Regions from separate parts of the Mesorhizobium sp. P2_F7 genome, predicted to be linked through region 2. Evidence: predicted binding sites of a transcription regulator. Region 2 holds the regulator's gene; the other holds the start of a gene.
What was found. Region 2 encodes LexA, which represses DNA repair genes until DNA is damaged. Its sites were predicted from a motif close to TGTTCNNNNTGTGTTCNG; they were not measured.

Region 1 (15,059 bases), on a different contig from region 2:
CTGATGCCGTCCTTCGTCAATGTCGGCGCCTATGTCGATAGCGGCACCATGGTCGACACCTGGGCATCGGTCGGCTCCTGCGCCCAGATCGGCAAGAACGTGCACCTGTCGGGCGGCGTTGGCATTGGCGGTGTACTGGAGCCGATGCAGGCCGGCCCGACCATCATCGAGGACAATTGCTTCATCGGCGCGCGCTCGGAAGTGGTCGAGGGCTGCATCGTGCGCGAGGGCTCGGTGCTCGGCATGGGCGTGTTCATCGGCCAGTCGACCAAGATCGTCGACCGCGCCACCGGCGAGGTCTTTTATGGCGAAGTGCCGCCGAATTCCGTCGTCGTCGCCGGCTCGATGCCGGGCAAGGCCTTTCCGAACAACGAGCCGGGCCCTGGCCTCTACTGCGCCGTCATCGTCAAGCGGGTCGACGCCAAGACCCGTTCCAAGACCTCGATCAACGAATTGCTGCGCGATTGATCTTTTCTGCAAACGGACGCACCTTCCGCCGGCGCGACATTCCGTCGCGCTGATTCCGCATGGAGGGGTGACATGGACTGGAAGTATCTTCTGACGAGCTATGAAGGCCGCATCAACCGCGCCAAATTCTGGGCTTGTGTTGGTGTGATATTCGTCGGCGCCATCATCGCCATCATCATCGACAACATCATCGGCACCAATTTCAACGGCATGCCCTACGGTTTCGTCTACCTGATCTATGTGATCGCCACGCTCTATTTGGTCTTCGCCGTCTACGCCAAGCGCTGGCATGACCGCAACAAGTCGGGCTGGTGGACACTTATCGCGCTGGTGCCATTCATCGGAGCTATCTGGCTTATCGTCGAGCTGGGCATCCTCGAAGGCAACAGGGGCGCCAATCAATACGGACCGGATCCGCTTGGCTGAAAAAACAGACCTCATTTGGCTTTTCTTCAAAACCTCAGGCCGCGTCAGCCCCAGTGCATACGCGCTGGCCGGCCTGCTTTTGCTGCTTGCCCAGTTTTTCCCGCTTTACCAGTTTGCCAGACTGGAGCCCGGCACCGCAAATAGCCAGGTGTGGGCCACTGTGTTCTGGACCGTGGTGCTGATTTCGACCTGGTCGAGCTTCGCGGTCACGGCAAAGCGTTTCCATGATTTCGGCAAGCCGACTTACTACGCGTTGATCTCTCTCATCATCGGCCCGATTCTTCTTCTTATTCTAGCCTGCTTCAGAAGTGATCCCGGGCCCAACCGCTACGGCCGGCACACCAATTCTCCTGCACAAGCCTGAGGGCCGACCGGATATCTCGCCATGCGCTACCGCACGCTTGATCCGAAACTGATCATCGACACCGCCGAGCGGCTGGAAGGGCGCGTCGCCGAGCGTTTTCCCGAGGCCGGTCTGCGCGGCGTCGCCGCCGAACTGGTGTCGCTGTCGCGCGACCTGGCCAAGGCAGCGCAAGCGCTCGAAGCGCCGATCTGGTGGCTGCGCGGCGCCATCGTCGCCGCCGTCGCCGCCGGCGCGCTGATCTTCCTGTTCGTCGGCACCATCCTGCCGCTGATCCATATCTCGCAGGCAGACGACGCGGTGCAGTCGGTGCAAGGCATCGAAGCCACCATCAACATGATCATCCTCGCCGTGCTCGGTCTGCTGGCGCTGATCCGCACCGAGGAGCGCATCAAGCGCAAGCGGGTGTTTCGCCAGCTGCATGGGCTGAGGTCGCTGATCCATGTCATCGACATGCACCAGCTGACCAAGGATCCGGCCGCATTGTCTGTAAACTTCAGGCCGACCGCGCATTCGCCGGCGCGTATCACCAATGCCGCGGACCTCGCGCGCTACCTCGACTATTGCTCGGAAATGCTGTCGATCACCGGCAAGATCGCGGCGCTGTTCGCGCAGTCGGTCAATGACGATGTGGTCATCGATGGCGTCAACGACGTCGAGAACCTGGCATCCAACCTGTCGCGCAAGATCTGGCAGAAGATCACGCTGATCGAGAACCACCCGGCGGCGCAGCCGCTGCCGGCGCCAGGCCCGGCGAGCAAGGCGCCGGCTCCGGGGCGCGCCCCAAAGCTGTGACGCGGTGCCGGCGCCCGCCTGCTTTTTCCGGGCCAAGGCCCGACGCTCGCGGCGAGTAGCCTATCCGGTGACGGCTTCCGGCGTCAGCCCGGGTGAGCCGCGCTTTTCCCGCTCGGCCTGCCGCACCAGCGCGGTGACCCTATTCAGCAAAGGCGCCGGCGTGCCGGCCTTTTCGGCGAGGCTCAGGACCGTTCCCTGCAGGTCGCCGATCTCGGTTGGCCGGCCGCGCTGGAGATCGTCCCACATCGACGAGCGCGCCTGCGGGTCGATGGCGAGCATGCGCCTCGCCACCAGCCGGAACAGCCAGTCCGGCAGCCGGAGCAGTTTCGGCAGCAGGCCGGGACGCAGGCCGCCGATCCGCGCCGGGGCAATGCCTGATGCCTTCATCGCCGCCAGCGCCTCGTCGATCTGACCGGCAAGGATCATCCGCCAGCGGCGGTCGGCAAGCTCGCTCGCCAGCGGCAGGCCCGACAGCGCGACGAGCGCGTTGTTGAGGTTGATCAGCAGCTTGCCCCACTGCACTGCCTTGATGTCGGCATGGGTTTCGACAGCAAGGCCTTCGACATCGAGAAGGCCGGCGAGGCCGGCCATACCGTCTTCGATCATCACCTTGCCGTCGCTGGCGCGATGCACGTGAAGCGGCAAGGCGCCTTCGGCCGACTGGACGACATTGAACGGCACCATGCCGGCCAGCACCGGTCGAGAGCCCAGCCCGGTGCGCAACCGGTCGGCATTGCCGACACCGTTCTGCAGGCTGACCACCACGACATCACTGCTCGCGTGTGCGGCAATGAGCGCCGCCATCTCCTCGGTGGCGCCGTTCTTGACCGTCACCAGCACCACGTCGGCATTGCCCAGAGCGGCGGCCGGGTCGGCGGTGACGGAGACCGGCCTGACGGATCGGTCGCGACCGTCGAGGTCGGTGACACGCAGCCCACCGCCCAGCAAGGCCTCCGCGATGCGCGGCCGCGCCAGAAACACCACCTTGCGTCCGGCCAGCGCCAGGCAGCCGCCGACATAGCAGCCGATACTGCCGGCGCCGGCAATGACGATGGTCTTTTCGGCGTTGGCCATGCGATAATCCGGTGTTGGCCTGCACTATACGACATGAAAACCATAATGTCGGCGGCAGGACCGGTCATCATCTCTGACCGTGACAGGCCTTTCGCTTTCGATTATCGCTTTGCCCATGACATTGCCGACCGATCCCGCCGCCAACCTCGCGACCCTCATACGCTGCGCCTCCGTAACACCCGCCGAGGGCGGTGCGCTGGCCGCGCTGGAAGGCATGCTGAAGCCACTCGGCTTTTCCGTCGAACGCCCGGTGTTTTCCGAAGACGGCACGCCCGACATCGAGAACCTTTATGCGCGCCGCTCCGGCAATGGGCCGCATCTGATGTTTGCCGGCCATACCGACGTGGTGCCTGTGGGCGACGAGGCGTCGTGGACGCATCCGCCCTTTGGTGCCGAAATCGCCAAGGGCGAGATGTTCGGCCGCGGCGCCGTTGACATGAAGGGCGGCATCGCCTGTTTCATCGCCGCGGTGGCGCGCCACGTCGAGACAACGGGCGGCCCGAAAGGCTCGGTCTCCCTGCTGATCACCGGTGACGAAGAGGGCCCGGCCATCAACGGCACGACAAAACTGCTCGACTGGGCGGCCGCCAAGGGCGAGAAGTGGGACGCCTCGATCGTCGGTGAGCCGACTAATCCGGACGCGCTCGGCGACATGATCAAGATCGGCCGGCGTGGCTCGATGTCGGGCAGCGTCACCGTCAACGGCCGCCAGGGCCATGTCGCCTATCCCTTGCTTGCCGACAATCCGGTGCGCGGTCTGATGAGCCTGGTCGAGGCCCTGCTCCACCCTGTCTTCGATAAGGGGACCAAGGATTTCCAGCCGACCAATCTGGAAGTGACCTCGATCGATGTCGGCAATCCGGCGACCAATGTCATCCCGGCCAAAGCGACAGCCACCTTCAACATCCGCTTCAACGATACGTGGACGGCCGAGACGGTGCAGGCCGAGATCCATAACCGCCTCGACCAGGCGGCCAAGCGCAAGAAATACCGGACCGGCAAGAAGGCGCCTGTCGACTATGAGCTCGTGTGGCGCGACCGGCCGAGCCATGTCTTCTTGACACGCGACGACAAGCTGATCGACGCGCTGCGCGGCTCGATCAAGGCGGCGGTCGGCAAGGAGCCGGCGCTCTCCACCTCCGGCGGCACCTCGGACGCCCGTTTCATCAAGGATTATTGCCCGGTGGTCGAGTTCGGACTGGTCGGCAAGACCATGCATATGGTCGATGAACGCGTCGCATTGGCCGACCTCGAAACGCTGACCCAGATCTACCAGCGCTTCATCGAAGACTGGTTCGAGCAAGGCTGATCATGCTTTCGGTTGACGAGACCTCTTCATCGCTTACCGGCGCCTGGCGGCTGATGCTCGGCAAGGCCGACGGATTGCGGCTGCTCGACCTGTCGGCGGACGGTTTCTGGAATTCCTTCTTTGCCATCGTCGTCGCTGCGCCGGCGATGATCGTCGGCTGGGTCGGCACGGCCAACGAGATCGGCGACCCCAATGCGTTTGCCGGGCGGCTGGGCATGTTGGTCCGCCTGGCAACCGTCGACCTCGGCTCGTGGCTGCTGCCGCTGGTCGCGCTTGCCCTGGTCGCGTCGCGCGCCGGCATTGGCGACCGCTTCGTCCACTACGTCGTCGCCAGCAACTGGGCGTCGGCAATCACCGCCTGGATGCTGCTGCCATCGGCGTTGATCCGGCTGTTCCTGCCGCCCGGCAACCCAGTCGCCGAATTGGTGTGGCTGGTTCTGGTGGTGCTATCGCTGGTGCTCACCTGGCGGATGACCAATGCCGCGATCGGCAAGGGCGCGGCTGTGGGCAGCGCCGTGTTCGCAGGCATGTTGGTGGTGTCCCTGGCCGTCTTGTTCGGCCTGGTGGCGCTGCTCGGCATCACCGTACCGACGGCCGCCCCGGCCTAGAATTTTTCCGGATAGTCGACGCCGATGAGGAAAAGCCCATCGGGCGGCGCCACCTGACCGCAGGCTGCGCGGTCTTGCGCATCGAGCGCGGCCTTGAGATCGGCAGCCGTCCAGCCGCCGTCGCCGACGCGTTTCAGCGAGCCGACCATGGAGCGCACCTGGTTGTGCAGGAACGAGCGCGCCGAGGCCCTGACTTCGATCAGGTCGTCCTGGCGGCTCACATCGAGCCGCTCCAGCGTCCGCACCGGACTGTTGGCCTGGCACTGGGTCGAGCGGAAGGTGGTAAAGTCATGGCGGCCGAGCAGGACTTTCGCCGCTTCGTGCATGGCGTCCGCATCGAGCCGCTTCGGCACCCACCAGACCTTGCCTTTTTCCAGCGCTGCCGGCGCGCGCCGGTTGAGGATGCGGTAGAGGTAGTGCCGCCCGGTGGCCGAGAAACGGGCATCGAAATCGCCGGGGACAACCGCCGCCTGCAGGATGGCGACGTGCGCGCCTGCCGCCTGCAGATGCGCGTTGATGGCGTCGCGCACCTTGTCGTTGGGCCACGCCTTGGCGAGGTCGACATGCGCCACCTGTGCGGTCGCATGCACGCCGGCATCGGTACGGCCGGCGGCGCGCAACCGCACCGCCTCGCCGCTGAATTTCTCGATCGCCTGCTCTATCGCCTGCTGCACCGAAGGCTGATCCGCCTGGTGCTGCCAGCCGGCGAAGAGGCTGCCGTCATATTCGATATCGAGACGAAAACGCGGCATACACTCGCCGTTTAGGCGGCGAGTGCGGTAAAGGCCTGGGCGTAGACCAGTTTGCCTTTTTCAGGGGCGTCACCCCAGGCCAGCGCCTGCAGCGCCTCACCCTGGTATTCGCTCTCGAAGTTTTCGGCGCGCGCATGGTTGTAACCGAAGCGGCCGTAATAGGCCGGATCGCCCAAGACAACTGCGAGCACTTCGCCGGCGTCCTTGAGGCGGATATGCGCCTCGCGGATCAGCGCACCGCCAATGCCCGAACCATGGAAAGACGGCTCGACCGCCAAGGGCGCCAGCGCCACTGCCGGGAAGCTCTTGCCGCCATTCTGCACATACAGCCTGGAGAACAGAATGTGGCCGACCACCTGGCTGTCTTCTTCCGCCACCAGCTCGACAACGGCGTCGCCGCCGGTGACCAGCGCGTCGACCAGACCGGCCTCCGCCTGCTGGCCGAATGCGTGTTCCTCGACGAGGCGAATAGCCTCGCGGTCCCGCGGCGTTGCCGCGCGTATCGACATCATGCTCATGAGAATTTCATTCCTTTTTCGATCTTGGCCCCGCGCAGAAACTCCTGCGCGGCAGCGGGCCTTCCGCCCGCCCGTTGAACTTCGACCAGCCTGACTGCGCCTGTTCCGCAGGCGACCGTCAGCCGGTCATCGAGAATTCCTCCCGACTCGCCCATGCCTTCAGAAAGCGTGCCTTCAGAAAGCGTCGAGCGAAGCAGTTTCAGCCGTTCTGTGCGGCCGCCAATGTCGGCCTCGCACCAGGCGCCAGGGAATGGCGACAGGCCGCGAATGTGATTGTGGACCTCGCCAGCCGGCCGCGTCCAGTCCACACGCGTCTCCGATTTATCGACTTTCCTGGCGTAGGTCACCCCGTCAGTCGCCTGCAAGGCCGATGCCAGCGTATTTGTCTCCAATCGGGACAGCGCTTCCACCATCAGGGTAGCGCCAATGTTCATCAAGCGATCGTGCAGATCGCCGGCCGTCATATCGGGTCCGATGGCGCATTTTTCAACCAGTGCCACCGGGCCGGTGTCCAGCCCCTCTTCCATATGCATCACCATCATGCCGGTCTCAGTATCGCCGGCCATGATGGCGCGCTGGATGGGAGCAGCACCACGCCATCGCGGCAAAAGCGAGGCATGGCCGTTGATACAGCCGAGCCGCGGAGCCTCCAGAATAGCTTTCGGCAACAGCAAACCATAAGCGACGACGATGGCGACATCGGCCTGCAGGGCGCGGAAAGCGGCCTGTTCGGCCTCGCTCTTCAGCGAAATCGGCGAGCTTACCGCGACATCAAGCCGCTCGGCCTCGCGCTGCACCGGCGACGGCGTCAGTTCCAGCCCACGGCGGCCTGCGGCGCGCGGCGGCTGGGTGTAGACGGCTGCCATCTCGTGTCCGGCCTCGGCGATCGCGCGCAGCACCGGCACCGAAAATTCCGGCGTGCCCATGAAGATGACGCGAAGCGGCATCTTCCTATCCCACCAGCTTGCCCGGCGCCTTGTCCTTGGCGAGCTTCTTGAACTTCTTGACCACCATGTCGCGTTTAAGCTTCGAGATGTGGTCGATGAACAACACGCCATTGAGGTGGTCGATCTCGTGCTGCAGGCAGGTTGCCATCAGGCCTTCGGCCTCGATCTCCTGCAGCTTGCCGTCACGGTCGAGATATTTCACCCGCACCGAAGCCGGGCGCTCGACCTCGGCGTAATAGTCGGGGATCGACAGGCAGCCTTCCTCGTAAACCGACCGCACGTCCGCGCTTTCGAGCACTTCGGGATTGATGAAGACTTGCGGCGCCGGCGTCTCGTCTTCCTTGGCGAGGTCGATGACCAGCATGCGCACAGGCTCGCCGATCTGGATCGCGGCGAGCCCAATGCCCGGCGCGTCATACATGGTCGCCAGCATACTGTCGGCCAGTTTGCGCACGGACGCGTCGACGCGTTCGAGCGGTTTGGAAACCTGGCGCAGGATGGGATCGGGAAGGATGATGAGCGGCTTGATCGACATGGCGTCTCACCTAAGACGTCATGCGAAAAGCGTCAACCGGGGCGGTTTGCGCCCGTTCACGTTTTGATCTGTGCCAGGCCGGCGAATCGGCTATGCTGGCGGGATGAACGACCTGAATTCCATCCTTTCCGAGCCTGTCGCCCGGCTCGGCGCCACAACCATCACGCTCGGCCATGCGCTGGCCTTCGGCGCGATCGTGTTTCTCGGCCTGTTCCTGGCGCTGGTGGTCGCCCTGTGGCGGTCGGCCAGGGCGCGCACCATCGCGGCGGCGGAAGCTGCCGACCACGCCCGCGACGCCGAGGCGCGGATGGCTGGCATTCTGCAAAGCCAGGCGGAGATGCAGGGCCGCATGGGCGCCATCGCCGATGTGTTCGGCGCAAGGCAGGCCGAACTCAACCAGTCGATCGGCCAGCGGCTCGACGCCATGACCGGCCGCCTCGGCCAGACCATGACCGAGCAGACCAAATCGACGCATGAAAGCCTGGCCAAATTGCAGGAACGGCTGGCGGTGATCGACACCGCGCAAGGCAACATCCAGTCGCTGGCCGGCCAGGTCGTGCAGCTGCAGGCGATCCTGTCCAACAAGCAGACGCGCGGCGCCTTCGGCCAGTCGCGCATGGAGGCGATCGTCGCCGACGGCCTGCCGATGGGTGCCTATGAATTCCAGGCGACGCTGTCGAATGGCAGCCGTCCGGACTGCCTGATCAGGATGCCGAACGGCGCGCCGCAGCTTGCCATCGACGCCAAGTTTCCGCTGGAGGCCTGGAACGCCATCCGCGCCGCCGATGGCGCAGACTTGCAGAAGGTCGCGGCCCAGGCGTTTCGCCGTGACATCGAAATCCATGTCCGCGATATCGCGGAAAAATACCTGATCCAGGGCGAGACGCAGGACACCGCCTTCATGTTCGTGCCGTCGGAATCGGTGTTTGCCGAAATCCACGAGAATTTCGACGCTCTCATCCAGAAGGCGCACAGGGCTCGCGTCATCATCGTGTCGCCGTCGCTGCTGATGCTGTCGATCCAGGTCATCCAGGCCATCCTCAAGGACGCCCGCATGCGCGAACAGGCGCATCTGATCCAGGGCGAGGTGATCCGGCTGATGGAGGATGTCGCGCGCGTCGACGAACGCGTGCGCCGGCTGCAGACGCACTTCGGCCAGTCGGCCAAGGACATCGACGAGATACTGGTGTCGACATCGAAAGTGACCCGGCGCGGCCAGAAGATCGAGGCGCTGGAGTTTGGCGAAAGCGAAGCCGAAGCGCGCGGCGGACCCGCCAAGGCCGAACCCGGCGTGCGGATGGCAGATTCCAAGACGGGGCAGCTCAGGCTGCGTGTCGTCGAAGGCGACGATTAGACCGTAGCCACGATTACGTGTGCCTGAATCTTAGCGGCAACCTCGCCGCTGCCGTGTCTCGCCGTCATCGCGGCTGCGACATGATCGGTAGCGGTTTCCAGTTTTCCTCTGGCCTCGATTTCGTTGCGAAGCGGAGTTCCCTGGCAATAAGCAACGGCCGGAAGGCGCGGCGAGGAGGCACGGCTTTGTTCGGCTCTCGTCTCGATCGCCACACGGGAGAAACCTGCATCTTCCAGTTCGCGGCGGATGAGCGACGTGTCATGGTAGCCGTGCGGCGTGCGGGCTAGAAAGCGCGGCGGATCGTCCGGAAAAATCTCCGCAAGAGCGTTCGTCACATCATTGGCGAATACATTCTCTTCGATGCGATCCCATACGTTGAACAGGAAATGGCCTCCGGGTTTTAGGACGCGCCTTGCTTCACGATAGCCGGCGGCGCGGTCGGGAAAGAACATCGCGCCGAACTGACAGCAAACGAGATCGAAGGTCGCGTCCCCAAACGGCAGCGCCAGGGCATCCGCCTGGCGCCATTGGATGCGGCTGTCGGGAGCTTGCTGCGAAGCCGCAAAGTCGATCATCGGCTGGTTGAGATCGGTCACGACATAGCTTACGCCAGGCGACAGTTTTGGCGCCAATGCGCGGGTGACGACCCCGGTGCCTGCGGCGACTTCCAGGACGGCGCCGGGCGACAAGGACGCTGCCCGTCGTGCCATATCTGCGGCGAACGGCTCGAAAATCAACGGCACCATGTAACGGTCGTAGTTTTCCGGAATCGAGCCGGCAAACACCTTGTCCGTTTCCGACATTGCTATCCCCGCCATCCGTTTGATGGTGAGCCTAGCACATCATCGTCGGGTTTGGGCCCGTTAAACCGGAGGCAGGTGCTACTGCGCCTCCACGATGCTTATGCCCTCGAATTCCGGAAGCCAGTGCAGGGCCGATCGGTGCCATTTCTGCTGGGTCGGAACCAGATCCTCGCGTTGCCGCGCGGTCCCCGCCCTGATCCCATAGACCTTCGGGCCGTCGCCAACCGACGTTGCGTAAAGATGCGAACCGCAGTCGCCGCAAAAGGCCTGGGCGCGCTTGGCGCCACTCGATCCTGTCTTGATATAGAGCTTCGGCGTGCCCTTGGTGATCCGGTAGTGATCCTCAGGCGCGGGAACGGTGACCCGAAACGCGGTGCCGGTCAGTTGCTGGCAGTCGGTGCAATGACAGATGGAGGTCTTTTCCGGGTCGACCTCTGCTTCATAAGTGATGGCGCCGCAATGACACCCACCGTCGATTTTCATGGTTGCTCCTCCGAAATCCGTGGCCTGATCTTAGCGGGACAAGGTGACCGGGCCAACGGCGGACTTCTGGTCCAGCGCTAGAGCGTTTCACCGTTTCACGGAAACGGCGAACCGCTCTATCTCTTTGTTCTTGCGCAATTCCCAAGGGAAAGCGCTACGCGCTTTTCCCGGGAAAACCGCTCACACCTTTCCTGGAATTGCTCTAGTCCGACGCCGCTTCGACCACCTTGCGCCGCCGTTCCCAGGTTCCCGTCGTCTGCGGCTTGACGAACAGCCTGGTGATCTCCGGCATTTCTTTCTTCAAAAGCGCCTCCAGGCGCTCGACGCAGGCTTCGATCTCGGGCGCCGTCAGATGGTCCTCAAATTCGATGCTGAGGCCGGCGACGATCTCTTCGGGTCCCATGTGTACGGTGAGGACGCCGTTGGCCCGTTGCACCGCCGGGTCCTGCTGGGCAATGGCCAGCACCTTGGCCTGGACTTCCGGCGAGGCCGGCTCGCCGATGAGCAGGCCCTTGCTTTCCCGCGCGAGGAAGATGGCGGTGGCGCCGAGGATCACCGCGATACCGATGGAGGCGGCGCCGTCGAGCTCGGGCATGTCGAGGACCTCGGCCGCCAGGATGCCGGCGAAGGCGACGACGAGGCCGAGCAGGGCGGCGCTGTCCTCGAACAGCACGGTGTAGACACTCGGATCCTTGCTCGATTGCACAGCTTGCAGCCAGCCCTGCTTGCCCTTCTCACGGCGGAACTCCTTCAGCGCCACATACCAGGAGCTGCCCTCGAACAGCATCGAGAGGCCAAGAACGATGTAGTTGATTTTGGGATTGGCGACCGGCTCGGGCGCCATGATGTGGACGACGCCTTCATAGAACGACACGCCGGCGCCGAGCGCGAAGACCAGCAGCGCGACGATGAAACTCCAGAAATACAGCTCGCGGCCATGGCCGAGCGGATGCGTGCGGTCCGGCGGGCGGGCGGCGCGGTGCATGCCGTAGAGCAGCAGGCCGCCATTGCCGGTGTCGACCAGCGAGTGCACGCCTTCCGACAGCATGGCCGAACTGCCGGTGAAGAAGGCGGCGACGAATTTGGTCAGCGCAATGGCGAGATTGCCGGCGAGCGCCGCGTAGATGACCGTCTTCGACCCGCCATGCGCTGCCATGCTGTCCCTCCCAGGCACCCAATGTAGCGGCCCTGCCGCCGAAGCTCTACAGGCACCACAACGCACCAGTCGCCCGGTCGTTCAGGTTCTTGAAGGGTTGAGCGGAAAAGACGCCCTATTCGACGATCTCGTCCGTCCATACCTTGAAACCGGCCAGCGTGCCCGGTCCAAAAATATGGGTCAGCGGCACGTCGGCGGCATCGCGGCCGGAGGCGATCAGGATGCGGCCGATGCGCGGGGAATTGTTGCGCGGATCGAAGACATGCCAGCGGCCGCCGAGATAGACCTCCATCCAGGCGGCAAAATCCATGCTCGCCCAGGGTTTGGGGAGGCCGATGTCGCTGATGTAGCCGGTGCAGTAGCGCGTCGGGATGTTGAGCGCACGGCAGAAGGTAACGGCGAGGTGGGCAAAGTCGCGGCACACACCGCTTTGCTCGCGATAGGCCTCGGCCGCCGTGCGCGTCGGCCGCGCATTGCCGTAGCTGAAGACGATATGGTTGTGGACGAAGTCGCAGACCGCCTGGACGCGGGCAATGCCGAGCGGGGTATTGCCGAACAGCCGCCAGGCTTCGCTGGCCAGGAGATCGCTCTCGCAAAAGCGGCTGGGCAACAGGAACAGCAGTGTGTCCGACGGCAGGTCGCGCACCTCGTGCTGCCAGGCCATCAGGTCGCCCATCTCGAATGTGCCGGGGTCGCGGATCACGGAATCGGTGCCGAAGGTGAAGCGGCCGGGCGGGGCGACGAAACGGTTGCACCAGTTGCCGAAACTGTCGCGATAGCTCTGGATCGGCACCGGCGGGTTGGAGATCAGGAAATCCGGGCGCTCGAGATCGGATGCCCTGGAGTAGTGGACGTTGAGCATCGCGATCAGCGGCGTTTCCTGCGGAAAATCGAAACTCATCTCGCTGCCGATGTGGATTCGCATTGTCGTCCTGACCGGACTGCCTGATCATCGCCGGGCGAAGGCATGGCCGATGCTGCAGTGCGAAGACAACCATGGCACGGACCGGCATGGTTTACGAGCAAATTAGAAACCGGTTGAAAGCAGCCCGCTGTCGCTGGCGACAAGCGGCTAGCCTCTTGCAGTCCGGCGTTTCTCTTGTTTCACTTGACGTCCCACCAATTGGAGGACCGAATCATGGCTAAAGGTGCGATGAAGGCGGGCAAGGAAGCCCGCAAGCCGAAGAAGGACGCCAAGAAGCCCGCCGCGGCTCCGGCGCTCAAGGCGCCGCCCGTCAAGGCGATGAGGCTCAAGGAAAAGTAAGCCCACCTTGGACTATTGAAGTCCGGGCAAACCGTTTCGGCGCAGATTTTGACACCGGCGGCATGAACAATGCTGCCGGTGTTTTGTTGATCGGGCAAGCGAGGCCGCCTATATCGAGGCGGCGAGGACGACCTCGCGCTTTCCCCGAAAACCGGCCGGGACGACCCGCCATCCTCATGGAATGGAGTGCATCCCGATGTCGTGGATTTTTCTGTTTTTCGCCGGCCTATTCGAGATCGGCTGGGCGATCGGCCTCAAATACACCGACGGCTTCTCGAAGCCGCTGCCGACAGTGCTTACCGTCGCCTCGATGATCGTCAGCCTCGGCCTGCTCGGTCTGGCGCTGAAGACGCTGCCCGTCGGCACCGCCTATGCGGTGTGGACCGGTATCGGCACGGTCGGCACGGCGCTGCTCGGCATCTGGTTGCTGGGCGAGCCGGCGACCGCGATCCGGCTCGGCTGCATCGCGCTCATCGTCTGCGGCATTATGGGACTGAAGCTCGCCGCCTAAGCAAAGCAAGCAAATCGGCGCACAAATACGTTCAGGGTCGCTGGAGGGCGACCCTGATGTCCGACCGTTCGATCGAGCGTTAGCGGGCGGAGAAGCCCGGAGGCGTCCGGCCGGTGCGCTGCTTGCGCGCCGCATAGCGTGCGTCGCGCTTGGCCTTGCGTTCGGCTTCGTCGGCCAGCAAACGGGCAATGCGCTCGTTCTCTTCGGCTTCCTTGATCTTCGCTTCAGCCTGCGCTGCCTCTTCGGCCGCAATACGCGCCGCTTCAGCTGCTGCCTCGCGCTCGGCCTTCTCGACCGCTTCGCGTGCCAGCTTTTCCTGCTTCAGCCTGGCCTTTTCGGCCTCGCGCTTCTCACGCGCCTCAAGGATCGCCTTGCGTTCGGCCTGCCTGGCCAGCACTGCAGGATCATCTGCCGCCGGCTTTGACTTGAAGCGCTCCAGAAGCGCCTTCTTTGCCTCGTTCGCGGCATTGCGCCGCTCGAAAATGTCTTTTTCCCTGTAGATAGCCAAGTCCACTTCCCTGAAGTCAATTCGCGACGCTTACATACGCGCGAAAACCGAGAGTTCAAGCGCCAAAACGGTATGCCAGCCATGAAATTCTATGCTGTTGCAGCCGGGAGACGCGCTTTTGCCGACCAAAGCCGAACAAGAGCTGGCCGAAACCGACATGCACTGTTCACCATCCGCCCCTCTGGCGGCGAGGCGGTTCGGTCGCTACCTCTAGCCGCAAAACCCAACCATTGGATGACAGATCATGGAACTCGGTCTCTATACTTTTGCCGATGTCAGCCCGGAGCCCGGCCCAGGTGCTGTCGGCCCGCACGAGCGTCTGCGCAACCTGATCGAAGAGATAGAGCTGGCCGACCAGGTCGGCCTCGATGTCTTTGGTCTCGGCGAACATCACCGCCCCGACTATGCCGCATCCGCACCGGTGGTCGCGCTGGCCGCCGCCGCCGAACGCACCAAGCGCATCAAGCTAACCAGCGCGGTCACCGTTTTGTCCTCGGACGATCCGGTGCGCGTCTTCCAGCAGTTCGCGACGCTCGACCTTCTGTCTGGCGGCCGGGCCGAGATCATGGCCGGGCGCGGCTCGTTCATCGAATCCTTCCCGCTGTTCGGCTACAATCTCGAAGACTATGACGAGTTGTTCGCCGAAAAGCTCGACCTGCTCCTGGCCATTCGCGACAGCGTGAAAGTCACCTGGTCCGGCAATCTGCGCGCGGCGATCAACGACCGCGGCGTCTACCCCCGCCCCTTTCAGGAGAAGCTGCCGATCTGGATCGCCATTGGCGGAACGCCGCAATCGGCTGCGCGCGCCGGCGTGCTCGGCCTGCCGCTGGCGCTGGCCATCATCGGCGGCGAGCCGGCGCGCTTCGCGCCGCTGTTCGACATTTATCGCGAGGCTGCCAAGCGGGCCGGCACCGACCCCAAGGGGCTCGCCACCAGCATCAATGTGCACGGCTTCATCGCCGAGATCACGGAACAGGCGGCCGACGATTTCTACGGCCCGCAGGCTGAAGTGATGAACCGCATCGGCCGCGAGCGCGGCTGGGGGCCGACCTCGCGGGCGCATTTCGACCAGTCGCGCGGTCCGAACGGCGCGCTGTTCGTCGGCAATCCTGAAGCTGTGGCGGAAAAGATCGTCGCCCAGCACAAGATCTTCAACAACGACCGCTTCCTGCTGCAGATGGCGATCG
Region 2 (15,059 bases):
GCGCAAATGGCAAGCCTTCGGCAAGGCCGATGCCGCGCTGATCGCTTCGGGAACGGTATCGCTCGAACTGGCGTTGTCGGGCGTGCCGATGATCTCCTGCTACAGGCTCGATCCGGTGATGCGCATGGTTCAGGGGCTGGTCACGGTGTGGAGTGCCGCCTTGCCCAATCTGATCGCCGACCAGGCGATCGTGCCGGAGCACTACAACCAGTATGTGCGGCCACGCTATCTGGCGCGGCAGCTCGAGGCCTTGTTTTCAGACACTGCCTACCGAACCTGGCAAAAGGACGGCTTTGCCGAGGTTGCCAGGCGCATGGCGACCGACAGGCCCTCCGGCGATATCGCGGCGGATGTCGTTCTTCGGCACATCGGGAGAGCGAATAGGGCTTAGGCGGCAGTAGGCAGTAGGGCTTTGTATCTATTGCCTACTGCCTACTCACTATTCCCTATCTTTTCGCGATCGGCACATAGTCGCGTTCCGGGGCGCCGGTGTAGAGCTGGCGCGGGCGGCCGATCTTCTGGTGCGGATCCTCGATCATCTCTTTCCACTGCGCGATCCAGCCGACGGTGCGGGCGACCGCGAACAGCACGGTGAACATGGTGGTGGGGAAGCCCAGCGCCTTCAGCGTGATGCCGGAATAGAAATCGACGTTCGGATAGAGCTTCTTCTCGATGAAGTAGGAATCGGTCAGCGCGATCTTTTCCAGCTCCATGGCGATGTCGAGCAGCGGATCGTCCTTGATGCCGAGTTCGCCCAGCACCTCATGCGCCGTCTTCTGCATGATTTTCGCACGAGGATCGTAGTTCTTGTAGACGCGGTGGCCAAAGCCCATCAGCCGGAACGGATCGTTCTTGTCCTTGGCGCGGGCGATGAATTCCGGGATGTGATCGACATGGCCGATCTCGCCCAGCATGTTGAGCGCGGCCTCGTTGGCGCCGCCATGCGCCGGACCCCACAGGCAGGCGATGCCGGCGGCAATGCAGGCGAACGGGTTGGCGCCCGACGAGCCGGCGAGGCGCACCGTCGAGGTCGAGGCGTTCTGCTCGTGGTCGGCATGCAGGATGAAGATGCGCTCCATGGCGCGCGCCAGCACCGGATTGATCTTGTATTCCTCGCACGGCACCGCAAAGCACATATGCAGGAAGTTGGCGGCGAAGTTCAGCTCGTTCTTCGGGTAAATGAAGGGCTGGCCGATATGGTATTTGTAGGCCATGGCCGCGATGGTCGGCATCTTGGCGATCAGCCGCATCGAGGCGACCATGCGCTGATACGGGTCCGAAATGTCGGTGGAGTCGTGATAGAAGGCCGACAGCGCGCCGACCACGCCGCACATCACCGCCATTGGATGCGCGTCGCGGCGGAAGCCGGTGAAGAAGCGCGACATCTGCTCGTGCACCATGGTGTGGCGCGTCACCCGGTAGTCGAAATCGTCCTTCTGCGCCTTGGTCGGCAGTTCGCCGTAGAGCAGCAGGTAGCAGACTTCGAGGAAGTCGCCATGCTCGGCCAACTGGTCGATGGGATAGCCGCGGTGCAGCAGGATGCCGGCATCGCCGTCGATGAAGGTGATCGCCGACTCGCAGCTTGCCGTCGAGGTGAAGCCGGGATCGTAGGTGAAGGCGCCGGTGGTGCTGTAAAGCGCGCCGATGTCGATGACGTCAGGCCCGACCGAGCCGCTTCGCACCTTGAATTCGTGCGTCTTGCCGGCCAGTTCGAGCGTGGCAGTCGACGGGTGCGTCGTCTTGCTGCCGGTTTCCAGTTTTGTCGCAGCTTCGCTCATTCTCAAACTCCTTCATGTTCCTCATGCCGGCAAGGCAATTCCTGCAAACGACACGTCGAAATCACCGGAATGCGCGAACTCGCCACCGCATTTTGGGAGGTGCGTGCCAGATTGGGCCAAGGCCTAATGTTGCACTGCGAAACGCGCCTTTCAATGCCAATCTTCTTGGGCCAGTTCGCTCCTAATCGATTTGATCCGCAATCCGCGCCAGGCTTTCCTCGCGGCCGAGCACGGCAAGCACGTCGAATACGCCGGGCGAGGTGCTGCGGCCGGTAAGGGCTGCTCTCAGCGGTTGGGCCACCGCGCCAAGCTTGTGGCCGCCGGCCGTCGCGAACGCGCGCACCGCGGCTTCCGCCGCAGCGGCCGTCCACCCGCCCGAAACTGTCTGCAAAGCCGCATGCGCGCCGCGCAGGATCGCGCGCGCATCGGCATTGAGCAGGCCTGCCGCCTTCTCGTCGACTGGCAGCGGCCGCTCGACGAACAGGAAGCCGGCGCCATCGGCCAGCTCCACCAGTGTCTTGGCGCGTTCCTTCAGGCCAGGCAACGCGGCCAGCAGCTGCGCCTTCCTGGTGTCGTCGAGGCGGGCAGCCAGCGCCGGGCCGCCTTCGAGGTAGGGAAGCGTGGCGACGAAGATGTCGAGCAACTGGACGTCGTCCATCTTGCGCATATGCACGCCGTTCAGCGCATCGAGCTTGGCGAAGTCGAAGCGCGCCGCGCCCTTGTTGACGTCGCCAATGTCGAACCATGCGATCATGTCCTTGATCGACATCACCTCGTCGTCGCCATGGCTCCAGCCAAGGCGTGCCAGATAGTTGAGCAGCGCCTCGGGCAGATAACCCATGGCGCGATAGGCCTCGACGCCGAGGGCGCCATGCCGCTTCGACAATTTGGCGCCGTCGGCGCCATGGATCAGCGGGATGTGCGACATGGACGGCACCTCCCAGCCCATGGCGTTGTAGATCACCGTCTGGCGCGCGGCATTGGTCAGATGGTCGTCGCCGCGAATGATGTGGGTGACGCCCATGTCGTGGTCGTCGACGACGACGGCATGCATGTAGGTCGGCACACCATCCGAACGCAGGATGATGAAATCGTCGAGATCCTTGTTGGGGAAGCGCACCTCGCCCTGCACGCGGTCATGCACCACGGTCTCGCCCTCGGCCGGGGCTTTGATGCGGATAGCGCCCCTGACGCCGGCGGGCGCCTCGGAGGCGTCACGGTTGCGCCACGCGCCGTTGTAGCGCGGCGGCAGGCTCTTGGCGCGCGCCGCTTCGCGCATCGCCTCAAGCTCGGCCGGTGTCTCGTAGGCGTAATAGGCCTTGCCCAGGCGCACCAGTTCCTCCGCCACCTCGCGGTGGCGCGGCGCACGCTCGAACTGCGACACGGCACCGCCATCCCAGGACAGGCCGAGCCAGGTCAGCCCATCGAGAATGGCCTGGGTTGCCGCTTCGGTGGAACGCTCGCGATCGGTGTCCTCGATGCGCAGAAGCATCGTGCCGTCGGTGTGCTTGGCGTACAGCCAGTTGAACAGCGCGGTGCGCGCGCCACCGATATGCAGGTAGCCGGTGGGCGAGGGGGCAAAACGGGTGACCGCCCTGTTGGACATGGCAATTTTGTTGGACATGGCAATTCTCGGGCAAGGCTAGAAAGCGGGGGCGTGATCGCGCGGACTTTCGCGCTTTGCGCGTTCATGTAGCATAGGGGGTCTGTGGCGCAAGGGGCAGACCCGATGGCTGAACGAGGCCGGGGCGCGAAGGAGGGCGAGGGCGCAGAGGCAGGCGTCAGCGAACGCTCGTTGTTTGCCGATGTTCCCTATGCCGAGCCGATGCCGGTTGCGCTGCCCGAACTGCAGCCCGGCATCGTGGCTTTGCCACGGGATGGCGCCGCGCCGGTGCCGGTCACCGCGTTCGCACCTACCGTCCGTTTGCGTCGGCTGCTGCGCCGTTCGTCATGGCCCGCAATCCGCCGCAGCGTTGCCGTGGCCGCCGGCACCGAACTCGACCGCGGCGTTGCCTTCCTGCTGGTGCCGGTTTTCCTGGCGGCCGGCGTCATTGTCTATTTCTCGCTGCCCGACGAGCCCGGCTTTGCCCAGCCAATCGCCATCGTGCTGCTCATGGCATGTTGTGCTGCCGTCACCCGGTCGCGGCCGAGGACGCATCTGTGTCTTATGGCTGCCATGCTGTGCGCGCTTGGCGTCGTCGCCGCCAAGGTCGAGACCTGGCGCGCCGGCACGCAGATGCTCGGCGCCGAGATTCAAACACGGTTGACCGGCCGCGTCGTCAGTCTCGAGGAGATGGAAAACGGGCGCGTCAGGTTGACGCTCGACGTGATTTCCACCGCTTACCCCAAGCTGCGGTACGCGCCGGAACGGGTCAGGCTCTCGGCACGCACCGTTCCCGCTGATATGACCGCCGGCTCCCTGATCACCGGCTATGCCAGGCTGCTGCCGCCAACCGGTCCGGTGCGGCCGGAGAGCTACGATTTCTCCTTCGACAGCTATTTCACCGGCATCGGCGGCAGCGGCTTCTTTCTCGGCAATCCCAAAACCATCGCCGCGCAGGGACCGCCGCCGCTGACCGCACGCCTCTCTTCGGCCATTGAGAACGCCCGCGAAAACATAGCCGACCACATCAGGAGCAAGATCGGTGGCGCCGAAGGCGAGATTGCCGCAGCGCTGATCGTCGGCGTGCGCGCCGGCATTCCGGACGAGGTCAACGAGGCGATGCGGCGCACCGGCATCTACCACATCATCTCCATTTCCGGCCTGCACATGGCGCTGGTTGCCGGCACCATCATGGCGTTGCTGCGCGGCGCCTTCGCGTTGTTTCCTGATTTCTCCTCGCGTCGGCCGGTCAAGAAATATGCCGCCGCCGCAGCGCTTGTCTCCATCGCCGCCTACCTCGTCATTTCAGGCATCGTGGTTGCCGCCGAGCGCAGCTTCATCATGCTGGCGGTCATGCTGGTCGCGGTGCTGTTCGATCGCGCAGCACTCACCATGCGCAACCTGGCGATCTCGGCCATCGCCGTCATCCTGGTGTCGCCGCATGAGGTGGTCGGCCCAAGCTTTCAGATGTCGTTTGCGGCCACCGCCGCCCTGGTCGGCGCCTATGCCGGCTGGGCCGACTACCGCGCCGACAGGGTGAGAACGCCGCCTGCGAGGCGCTCTTTCGTCAGCTTCCTGTCGCGAAAAGTCCTGCTGGCCATGGGCGGCCTCGCCATGACCTCGATTATCGCTGGAAGTGCCACGGCGCTGTTTGCCATCTGGCATTTCCAGCGCGTGTCACCGCTCAGTCTGCTCGCCAATCTGGCCGTGATGCCGATTGTATCGTTAATCGTCATGCCCTTTGCCGTCCTCAGCGCGCTGGCGATGCCATTCGGCGCCGATGGGCCGTTCCTCTATGTGATGGGCAAGGGTCTGGCAGCGATGATCGCCATCTCCGCCTGGATTTCAGAGCGTTCGCCGGTCGATGCCGTCGGGTTGATCTCCATCCGCTCGGTGCTGCTGGTGGCCGTCGCCCTCGTCATCGCCACCATGGCCACCACATGGCTTCGGCTGGCGGCCGTGCCTTTCGCGCTGGCTGGCCTGTTGACGGTGCCGCAGGTACGCACGCCCGATGTGCTCATCTCCGAGGATGCGCATCTGGTGGCCGTGCCGATCGGAGGCGGCGAGCTAGCCCTCAATCGCGAACGCTCCAACGAATTCACCACTGACAACTGGAAACGCGCGCTAAGGGCGGAAACCATTATCCCGCCTGAGATTTTCGAGGCAACGGATACGCGGTTCGATCTCGATCCGCTCGACCTGCCGCCCGGCTCGCCCTTCTACTGCACAGGTGATCTCTGCATTGCCCGGCACCCGGCCGGAGCCATCATCGCGCTGGCAAAAGACCGCAAGACAGCCCGACCGGCCTGCGCTTTCGCGAGCCTGATCGTCATTGAGGACGCCACCGCCTACAATCCGTGTCGCGACCCGCTGGTGCTGGTCGTGACCAAGAAGCAGCTTGCCCGCGACGGCAGTGCCGCCGTCTTCTTCGATCCGCAATCGGCCGCGACAACGCCAGCCATACGTTTCGCCGTCGACAAGCCCTATCGTCCCTGGCACGAGCAACGCCGCTTCTCACGCGAAGCACGCGGCCTGCCACCCTACAAGGAGCGCGAAAAGTACAAAACTAAGCCGGCTCAGTAGCGCCGGATCAGCCCGACAAGCTTGCCCTGCACCTTGACCCTGTCTGGCCCGAAGATGCGGGTTTCATAGGCCGGGTTTGCGGCTTCCAGCGCGATGGAGGCGCCCTTGCGGCGAAAGCGTTTCAGCGTCGCTTCCTCTTCGTCGACCAACGCCACGATGATCTCGCCGGGGCTGGCGGTGTCGGCATTGCGGATGATGACCGTGTCGCCGTCGAAAATGCCGGCCTCGATCATCGAGTCGCCCTTGACCTCGAGCGCGTAATGTTCGCCGCCCATGATCATGTCCGGCGGCACCGAGATCGAATGGGTCTGGTGCTGGATGGCGTCGATCGGCACGCCTGCGGCGATGCGGCCCATCACCGGGATGGACACCGCGGAAACCGCGTCGTCATTGCCGGCCGACATCGAACGCGACGATGAGGCCGGCTTGATCTGACGGCCGAGACCGCTTTGCCCCACACCGCCCTGGCCAGAACCGCCTTGTCCGAGACTGCCCTGGATGACGCTTGGCGAGAACTTCTTCGCCGCATTGAGGCCGGGTGCGATCGAGTCGGGCAGCCGCAGCACTTCCAGTGCGCGCGCCCGGTTCGGCAGCCGGCGAATGAAACCGCGCTCCTCAAGCGCCGTGATCAGGCGGTGAATGCCGGACTTGGACGCGAGGTCGAGCGCTTCCTTCATCTCATCGAAAGACGGCGGGATTCCGCTCTCCTTCAGGCGTTCATGGATGAACATCAGAAGTTCATGTTGCTTGCGCGTCAGCATCGCGGCCCCCACGGGTTCTGAAACCAGAATCGGAAAAAACAAACCCAGAACAAACACTATCTGTTCCAGTTGTGTTCCGCAACCTTTTAAAGTTTAATGAATGCGTTGACGTTTTGTTCAGCGTAACGTTCCGCACCGCGATCGGCGCCCGCGCTGGTTTGCCGGCAACGGGGTGAAACGCCGGTAGCCTGGGCCATCGGGCCAATTCATGCCTTGCCAGATCGCTGCCGCTTTTTCGGGCGGGGCTGCGCCGCATCCGTCGCCGCGCCCGGTTCACTCTGGGCATAGACTTGCAGCGTGTAGCCGATGTGAACGCTCATCAGCGTTTTTGCGCCCTCAGTGTCGCGGTCAAGGGCTGCTTCCATCAGTGCGGTGTGGTGTTCGATCGCCACGGCGTCGCGCAGCGCCTCCATGGCCTTCTGGTGTCCGTCCTCGCGGCCGGCGGCCGCGCGCAGCGTCGGGGCCAGGCCGAGAAAGCGGTGGTGGCGATGCAGTTGATCGGAGATCGTCGCGTTGAAACGCAGCAGCCAGCTGGATGTCGCGGCACTGAGCAGTGCCGCGTGGAAGGCATCATGTTTTTCGTACCACGCATCGACGGCCTCATCCGAGGGATCATCGAGAACGGACCCGCAGCGTGAGAGGCGGTAGTGGGCGGCAACGACCGTGTCTTCCCATTGACGGTCGCCCTTTTCGATCGATTCCACCAGCAAGGGCAGTTCGACCACCAATCGCGCACGCGTCAGGTCTTCGAGCTCGGCTCGGGACACGGGAGCGACCGCAAACCCACGGTTGCTGATGGCGGTCACAAGCCGTTCGGCTTCCAGTCGTGACAGTGCCTCGCGCAGCGGCGTCCAGCCGATGCCATAGATGCCGCTCAGCGTGCTCAGCTTCAACGGCGCAGCAGGCGCCAGCCGGGTCGCAAGAATATCGCGCCTGAGCAGCCGATAGGCCGTTTCCGTTTTCGAGGACTGCTCGTCATTCAATATCGTGACCCATCAGTCAGATTGCTCGGCTGATGATTATATATCAAAGCCTTCCATCACGTAAATTATATATAATGTTTGACAGCTCCAGGAGGACCCCTCAAGATCGCCGGCATGTTTGGGCGGACAGGCTCCGCCGAATGCTGTTGTTCATGGAGGAGCGCCGGATCATGAGCATGACACCCGATCTCGCTGCAATCGAAGCGATGGATGCCGCCGATCCGCTGCGTTCCATGCGTGAACGCTTTGTCTTGCCGCAGGGCGTGATCTATCTCGACGGCAATTCGCTGGGTGCCGCGTCACCGGCCGTCTTCAGCGAATTGCAGCAGGCCGCCACGCAGGAATGGGCGCAGGATCTCATTCGCGCCTGGAACACTGCCGGCTGGTTCAACATGCCGGTGGAACTCGGCGATCAGCTCGGACGACTGATCGGCGCGGCTGAGGGGCAGACGGTGGTCTGCGACACGACCTCGATCAACATCTACAAGCTGCTGCACGCGGCCCTCGGCATGCGGCCGGACCGCCCGGTCATCGTTGCCGAGGGCGACAGTTTCCCGACCGACCTCTATATGGCCGAAGGCGTCGCATCGACCCGGCCGGGAACGCGGCTGCGGCTGGAGGGCGTCGACGCGCCTGCAATCGAGGATCTGATCGACGACAGCGTCGCCGTCATCCTGGTCAACCACGTCAACTACAAATCCGGCCAGTTGCGCGACATGGCGGCGCTGACGCGCAAGGCGCATGACGCCGGAGCGCTGATCATCTGGGATCTCTGCCACACCGCCGGCGCCTTGCCGGTCGAACTTGACAGTGCCAATGCCGATTTCGCCGTCGGCTGCACCTACAAATACCTCAATGGCGGCCCGGGCTCGCCGGCCTTCATCTACGCGGCCGAACGCCACCATGGCGATGTCCATCAGCCGCTCAGCGGCTGGTGGGGCCATGCGCGGCCCTTTGCCTTCGAGCAGGGCTTTGCCGTCGGCAGCGGCATCCGCCGCTTCCTGTGCGGAACGCAGCCGGTGCTGTCAATGCGGGCGCTCAAGGGGGCGCTCGATATCTGGAACGATGTCGACATGGCGCTGGTGCGCAAAAAGAGCATCGCGCTGACCGACCTGTTCATCCAGCTCGTCGAAGCCAGATGCGGCGCCTACGGGCTTGAACTGGAAAGTCCTCGTGACGGCAGCCAGCGCGGCAGCCAGGTGTCGTTCCTTCATCCGCATGGCTATCAGGTGATGCGCGCCCTGATCGAGCGCGGTGTGATCGGCGATTTCCGCGCGCCGTCTACCATCCGCTTCGGCTTCACGCCGCTCTATGTCGGCTATGGCGATGTCTGGCAGGCGGTCGACGTGCTGGAGGATATTCTGCGCACCGGCACCTGGCAGGACGCCCGCTTCGCGGTGAAGACCGCGGTTACCTGAAGCCGGCGCAAGTCCAGGAAAATTCTGACGCTGTTTTCCCGGGAAAAGTGCGTAGCGCTTCCCGTCGGGAATTGCGCGGAAACAAAGAGCTCAGAGCCGGGTGCGAACTGTCCAGAGCTCCGGAAACAGCACGACCTCCAGCATCTTCTTCAGATAGGAGGCGCCTGAGGTGCCGCCGGTGCCGCGCTTCAAACCGATGATGCGTTCCACCGTGGTGACGTGGTTGAAGCGCCAGCGGCGGAAGTAATCCTCGAAGTCGACCAGCTTTTCCGCCAGTTCGTAGAGCATCCAGTAGCGCTGCGGGTCGCGGTAGACGGTTTGCCAGGCAACCAGCACCTCTTCGTTCTCGACGCGTGTCTCGCGCCAGTCCGTGCGCGTGGCGTCGGCGCCGATGTCGAAGCCGTTGCGCGCCAAAAGCAGCAGCGCCTCGTCATAGAGCGACGGCGTGGCCAGGATCGCTTCCAGCCTGTCAGTGAGATCGGGCCGGTGCTTGTGTGGGCCAAGCATGGCGAGGTTGCGGTTGCCAGCCATGAATTCGATGGCGCGGTATTGCCAGGACTGGAAGCCCGAGGATTGGCCGAGCGCGTCGCGAAACTCGGTATATTCGCTGGGCGTCATCGTACGCAGCACGTCCCAAGCATTGTTGAGCTGCTCGAAGATGCGCGCGACGCGCGACAGCATCTTGAAGCTCGGTTCGAGGCGGTCGGCGCGGATCGAGCGGATCGCGGCGCCGATCTCGTGCAAGGCGAGCTTCATCCACAATTCCGATGTCTGATGCTGGATGATAAACAGCATCTCGTCATGGGCCGAAGACAGCGGCGCCTGCGCGTCGAGCACCTGCTCCAGGTGCAGATAATCGCTGTAAGACATCCGCTCCTTGAACGACATCTGCGCGCCATCGGACGCCGGATCGTAGGGCTGGCTCAATTGCTCTTCTCCGCCCGCAACCGGAAGCGCTGGATTTTGCCTGTCTGGGTTTTGGGCAAGGCGTCGATGAATTTTACCGAACGCGGATATTTGTAGGGCGCGATCGTTGCCTTGACGTGGTCCTGCAGGCGTTTGACGGTCAATGCGTCCGGCGAAACACCTTGCACCAGAACGATATGCGCCTCGACGATCTGGCCGCGCTCGCTGTCCTCGGCGCCGGTCACCGCGCATTCGGCGACGTCGGGATGCGAAAGCAACGCTGCTTCGACCTCGGGACCGGCAATGTTGTAGCCGGCGCTGACGATCATGTCGTCGGAGCGCGCGGCGAAGTGGAAGAAACCGTCTTCGTCCTGGGTGAAGGTGTCGCCGGTGAGGTTCCAGCCGTCACGGACGTATTCCTTCTGCCTGGCGTCGGCCATGTAGCGGCAGCCGGTCGGGCCGCGCACCGCCAGCCGGCCTGTCGAACCGCGCGGCAGCTCCCGCATCTCGTCATCGACGATGCGTGCCTGATAGCCGCCGACGGCTTTGCCGGTGGAGGCCGGCTTCATGTCGCCGAAGCGGTTGGAGATGAAGATATGCAGCATCTCGGTGGCACCTATGCCATCGAGAATCGGCTTGCCGGTCTTCTGCGTCCATTCCTCGAAGACAGGCGCCGGCAGCGTCTCGCCGGCCGAAACCGCGACGCGCAGCGAGGATAGGTCGGCACCGTCATCCATGGCCTTGAGCATGGCCCGGTAGGCGGTCGGAGCGGTAAAGGAAATGGTCGCCCTGTAGGTCTCGATGATGTGGATCATGTTGGGCGGCGTCGCCTGTTCCAGCAGCGTCGCCGCGGCGCCAAAGCGCAGCGGGAAGATGGCGAGCCCACCAAGGCCGAAGGTAAAGGCAAGGGGCGGCGAGCCGACGAAAATATCGTCCGGCGTCACCTCCAGGATTTCGCGGGCGTAGGCGTCGGCGATGATCAGCAGGTCGCGGTGGAAATGCATCGTCGCCTTCGGCACTCCGGTGGTGCCGGAGGTGAAGCCGAGCAGGGCGACGTCGTCGCGGCCGGTGTTGACGGCGGTGAAGGTGACCGGCTTGTCGAGGGCGGCGCGGTCGAGTTCGGCGTCATGGTTGGCGGTGCCGTCGAAGCCGATGACCTGCTTGAGATACGCACTGCCCTTGGCGCAGGCGGTCATCTCGTCCATCAGCCTTGTATCGCAAAGCGCGATTGTGATTTCCGCCTTGTCGACGATCTTGGCGAGTTCGCCGGCACGCAACATCGGCATGGTGTTGACGACCACCGCGCCCACCTTGGTGGCGGCAAGCCAGCAGGCGACCATGGCCGGGTTGTTGGCAGAGCGGATCAGCACCCGGTTGCCCGGCTTGACGCCATAATTCTCGACCAGCGCATGGGCGAGCCTGTTGGTCCAGTCGGACAGTTCCTTGTAGGTGCGGCGGCGGCCATTGCCGATCAGCGCGGTGTGGTCGCCAAAGCCCTTTTCGACCAGCCTGTCGGTCAATTCGACGCCGGCATTTATGTGATCGGGATAGTGGAAGCCGTCGAGCAAAAACTCCGGCCACTGATCCGGCGGCGGCAGGTTGTCGCGCGTGAATGTGTCGATATGCGCTGATGGCCCAAGCATTTTTCGGCTGCCCCTGTCTGCCTCACGCCCATGGCTGAACGGTCACAGGATCGCACCAGTCGAAATTTGTTTCAAGCCTAAAATGTTTTTAGGGTGGAGCATTGACGCCGCCTTTGCCGGCGGCCATTCCTGTCGACTGAACTGAAGCCATCTGGGAGGGTGCAGATGCTCGAACATCGTGTTGCCGATTGGGACAATGCCTACGCAAATGGCGACAACATCGCCGGCAGCAATCGCTGGCCGGCCGCGTGGGACGCACCGGCACAGGCTTTTCGCGACACGCTGTCGGCGGCCGGGCGGGCCAAGCTCGACATCGCCTATGGCGACAGCGCGCGCAACCGGCTCGACCTGTTCCTTCCCGATGCCATGCCCAAAGGGCTCGTCGTCTTCATCCATGGCGGCTACTGGAAGGCGTTCGACAAGAACGCCTGGTCGCATCTGGCCAATGGCGCGGTCGCGAGCGGCTTTGCCGTGGCAATGCCGACTTACACGCTTTGTCCCGACATACGCATTTTCGGCATCGTCAGGGAAATCGCAGCGGCGATCGGCAAGGCGGCGACGATGGTCGGCGGCCCGGTAATGCTGACAGGGCATTCCGCCGGCGGCCATCTCGCCTCGAGGATGGTGACGACGACGAGCCCTCTGGCCGCCGACGTGGCCGGCCGCGTGCGCAATGTTGTTTCGATCTCCGGCGTTCATGACCTGCGGCCGATCATGCGCACCGGCATGAACGCAACACTGGCCATCGATGAAGCCGAAGCACTGGCCGAAAGCCCGGCGCTGCTGCGCCCGATGGAGGGCGCACGCATCACTTGCTGGGTCGGCGGCGGCGAGCGGGCGGAGTTCCTGCGCCAGAATGCGTTGCTCGCCAACATCTGGACCGGCCTCGGCGCCATGACCAGCACGGTGGTCGAGCCGGACCGGCATCATTTCAGCATCGTCGACGGGCTTGCCGATCCGACACATCCGCTGACGCGGACATTGCTTGCGGTATAGGCCAGTTTTGTCAGTAAAACTAACGGCTTGGACGCTTGGTCTTCAGCGTAACATCAGCACGCTGCAGGCGGCGCCCGCTGCAACCGCCGGCGCGAAGGGCTCGCGCACGATCAAGCCGTTGGCGTCCGCCAGCATTCTTAGCATCGAGGAATCCTGGATACCGAACGGCGTTGCCACCAATGCGCCGGCTTCTTCCCGGACCACAGCGCGCACATAGTCCTGCCTGAGATCATTCGCCGGCATCGCGGCGCCAAGTTGCGCAGGGCGGATGTCCTGCCGGTGGGTGCTGCCGCCGAGCTGCGCCAACAGCGGCTTCAGGAACAGCTGCGAACAGACCAGGCTCGCCACCGGATTGCCGGGCAGGCCGATGCACCTGATATCGCCGAGACGCCCGAACATCAGCGGCTTGCCGGGGCGCATGGCGAGCTTCCAGAAATCGAGCTTCATGCCTTCGCCGGTCAGCACGTCGTGCACGAGGTCGTGGTCGCCGACCGAGGCGCCGCCGAGCGTGACGATGACGTCGGCCTTTGCCGCGACTGCCTTCTTCACCAGCGCCGCTATGTCGGCCTTGCGATCTGCCGCGATGCCGAGATCAAGCGCTTTGGCGCCGACAGACTGCGCGACGGCCGCGACGCCGTAAGCGTTGGAGGAGATGATCTGATCCGGACCGGGGTCACGCCCCGGCGGCAGCAACTCGTCGCCGGTGGCGATGATGGCGACCAGCGGCCGGCGCACGACGTTGAGCAGTGGATGATTGGCCGACGCCGCAAGCGACAATGCGGCCGGATCGAGCACGCGACCTTGTTGCAGGAGCAGGTCGCCTTGCGAGAAATCCAATCCACGACGGCGGATATTACGGTCTTTCGCGGTCGGCTCGGTGACTTCGATATGGCCATTGCCAAGGTCGCGGACATTCTCCTGGATGACGATCGTGTCGGCGCCTTCTGGCAGCGGCGCGCCGGTGAAAATGCGGACAGCCTCCGCCCTGCCGACCGAGCCGGCAAAGCCGCGGCCGGCCGGCGCCATGCCGATTACAGAAAGCCGCGTCGGGGCGGATGCCACATCCTGCGCCCGCGCGGCATAGCCGTCCATGGCGGAGGCGTTGAAGGGCGGCTGGGTGCGCAGCGCCACGACAGGCTCCGCCAGCACCCGGCCGGCCGCATCTGCCAGCGCGACGCTTTCACCGGGCAGCGCCGCGGCGCCGTCGAGCAGGCGTTGAAGCGCCTCGGCGACCGGAACCAGCGCCATTTACGAACCCGCCTTGTAGTCGCCGGATTTGCCGCCGGTCTTTTCCACCAGCTTTATGCCGGAAATCACCATGGCGCGGTCGGCCGCCTTGGCCATGTCGTAAATGGTCAGGCATGCCACCGATGCCGCGGTCAGCGCCTCCATTTCGACCCCGGTCTTGCCGGTGACGCGGGCGAGCGCGGTAACCCTGAGGCCCGGCAGCGCCACGTCCGGCTCGATGTCGACCGACACCTTGGTCAACAGCAGCGGATGGCAGAGCGGGATCAGTTCATGCGTCTTCTTGGCCGCCATGATGCCGGCGATGCGCGCTGTGCCCAGCACATCGCCCTTCTTGGCGTCGCCGTCGAGGATCATTTTCAGGGTTTCAGGCCGCATCGAGACAAAGCCCTCGGCGATGGCCGTGCGTGTCGTCTCTTCCTTGTCGCCGACATCGACCATATTGGCCTCGCCCTTGGCGCCGAGATGGGTGAGGGCGGCTGCCATCGTCAGATGGCCTCTGCCGTCGCCTTGCCTGTCAAAAGCAGGCGCGTTGCCGCTGCGACATCCTCTTGCCGCATCAGGCTTTCGCCGACCAGGAAGGTTTCGATGCCGGTCTTTTGCATCCTGAGGCAGTCGTCGTGGCTGAAAATACCGCTCTCGCTGACCAGCAAGCGGCCTCCCGGCACCATCGACGCCAGACGCTCCGAAGTTTCGAGACTGGTCTCGAATGTCCTGAGGTTGCGGTTGTTGATGCCGATCAGCTGCGATGACAGTTTTACCGCGCGCTGCGTCTCGGCCTCGTCATGCACCTCGATCAGCGCATCCATGCCGAGTTCGAATGCGGTCGCTTCCAGTTCGCTTGCCAGCGCATCATCGACGCTGGCCATGATGATCAGGATGGCGTCGGCGCCCCAGGCGCGTGCCTCGTAGACCTGGTAGGGATCGAACAGGAAATCCTTGCGCAGCGCCGGCAGCGACACCGCCTTGCGCGCACTGGTGAGAAATTCCGGCGCGCCCTGGAAGGACGGCGCATCGGTCAGCACCGAAAGACAGGCAGCGCCGCCTTTCTGATAGGCTTGCGCAAGCGCCGGCGGGTCGAAATCGGCGCGGATCAACCCTTTGGAAGGGCTCGCCTTCTTGATTTCGGCGATCAGGGCAAAG

Region 1: a site for LexA is predicted at 7,847-7,864, ahead of AC1DZ8_RS04855 (DNA recombination protein RmuC). Genes of this name have one in related genera too.

What each region holds. Positions count from the first base shown of each region.
Region 1 covers NZ_JBFUFA010000001.1:1,033,342-1,048,400, forward strand. Annotated here, with positions in the region: gene dapD (2,3,4,5-tetrahydropyridine-2,6-dicarboxylate N-succinyltransferase) at 1-468, shown strand, start outside; gene AC1DZ8_RS04805 (DUF805 domain-containing protein) at 541-894, shown strand; gene AC1DZ8_RS04810 (DUF805 domain-containing protein) at 887-1,258, shown strand; gene AC1DZ8_RS04815 (hypothetical protein) at 1,280-2,050, shown strand; gene AC1DZ8_RS04820 (2-dehydropantoate 2-reductase) at 2,111-3,124, opposite strand; gene dapE (succinyl-diaminopimelate desuccinylase) at 3,240-4,433, shown strand; gene AC1DZ8_RS04830 (transporter) at 4,436-5,041, shown strand; gene truA (tRNA pseudouridine(38-40) synthase TruA) at 5,038-5,793, opposite strand; gene AC1DZ8_RS04840 (GNAT family N-acetyltransferase) at 5,805-6,311, opposite strand; gene fmt (methionyl-tRNA formyltransferase) at 6,308-7,258, opposite strand; gene def (peptide deformylase) at 7,263-7,793, opposite strand; gene AC1DZ8_RS04855 (DNA recombination protein RmuC) at 7,897-9,147, shown strand; gene AC1DZ8_RS04860 (class I SAM-dependent methyltransferase) at 9,144-9,950, opposite strand; gene AC1DZ8_RS04865 (GFA family protein) at 10,029-10,433, opposite strand; gene AC1DZ8_RS04870 (cation diffusion facilitator family transporter) at 10,636-11,589, opposite strand; gene AC1DZ8_RS04875 (transglutaminase-like domain-containing protein) at 11,705-12,514, opposite strand; gene AC1DZ8_RS04880 (hypothetical protein) at 12,728-12,853, shown strand; gene sugE (quaternary ammonium compound efflux SMR transporter SugE) at 13,050-13,364, shown strand; gene AC1DZ8_RS04890 (DUF6481 family protein) at 13,444-13,872, opposite strand; gene AC1DZ8_RS04895 (LLM class flavin-dependent oxidoreductase) at 14,117-15,059, shown strand, end outside.
Region 2 covers NZ_JBFUFA010000004.1:716,620-731,678, forward strand. Annotated here, with positions in the region: gene lpxB (lipid-A-disaccharide synthase) at 1-391, shown strand, start outside; gene gltA (citrate synthase) at 447-1,778, opposite strand; gene gltX (glutamate--tRNA ligase) at 1,960-3,384, opposite strand; gene AC1DZ8_RS17670 (ComEC/Rec2 family competence protein) at 3,508-5,964, shown strand; gene lexA (transcriptional repressor LexA) at 5,958-6,725, opposite strand; gene AC1DZ8_RS17680 (GntR family transcriptional regulator) at 6,932-7,711, opposite strand; gene kynU (kynureninase) at 7,879-9,126, shown strand; gene kynA (tryptophan 2,3-dioxygenase) at 9,217-10,053, opposite strand; gene AC1DZ8_RS17695 (AMP-binding protein) at 10,050-11,675, opposite strand; gene AC1DZ8_RS17700 (alpha/beta hydrolase) at 11,841-12,671, shown strand; gene AC1DZ8_RS17705 (molybdopterin molybdotransferase MoeA) at 12,714-13,919, opposite strand; gene moaC (cyclic pyranopterin monophosphate synthase MoaC) at 13,920-14,402, opposite strand; gene trpC (indole-3-glycerol phosphate synthase TrpC) at 14,405-15,059, opposite strand, start outside.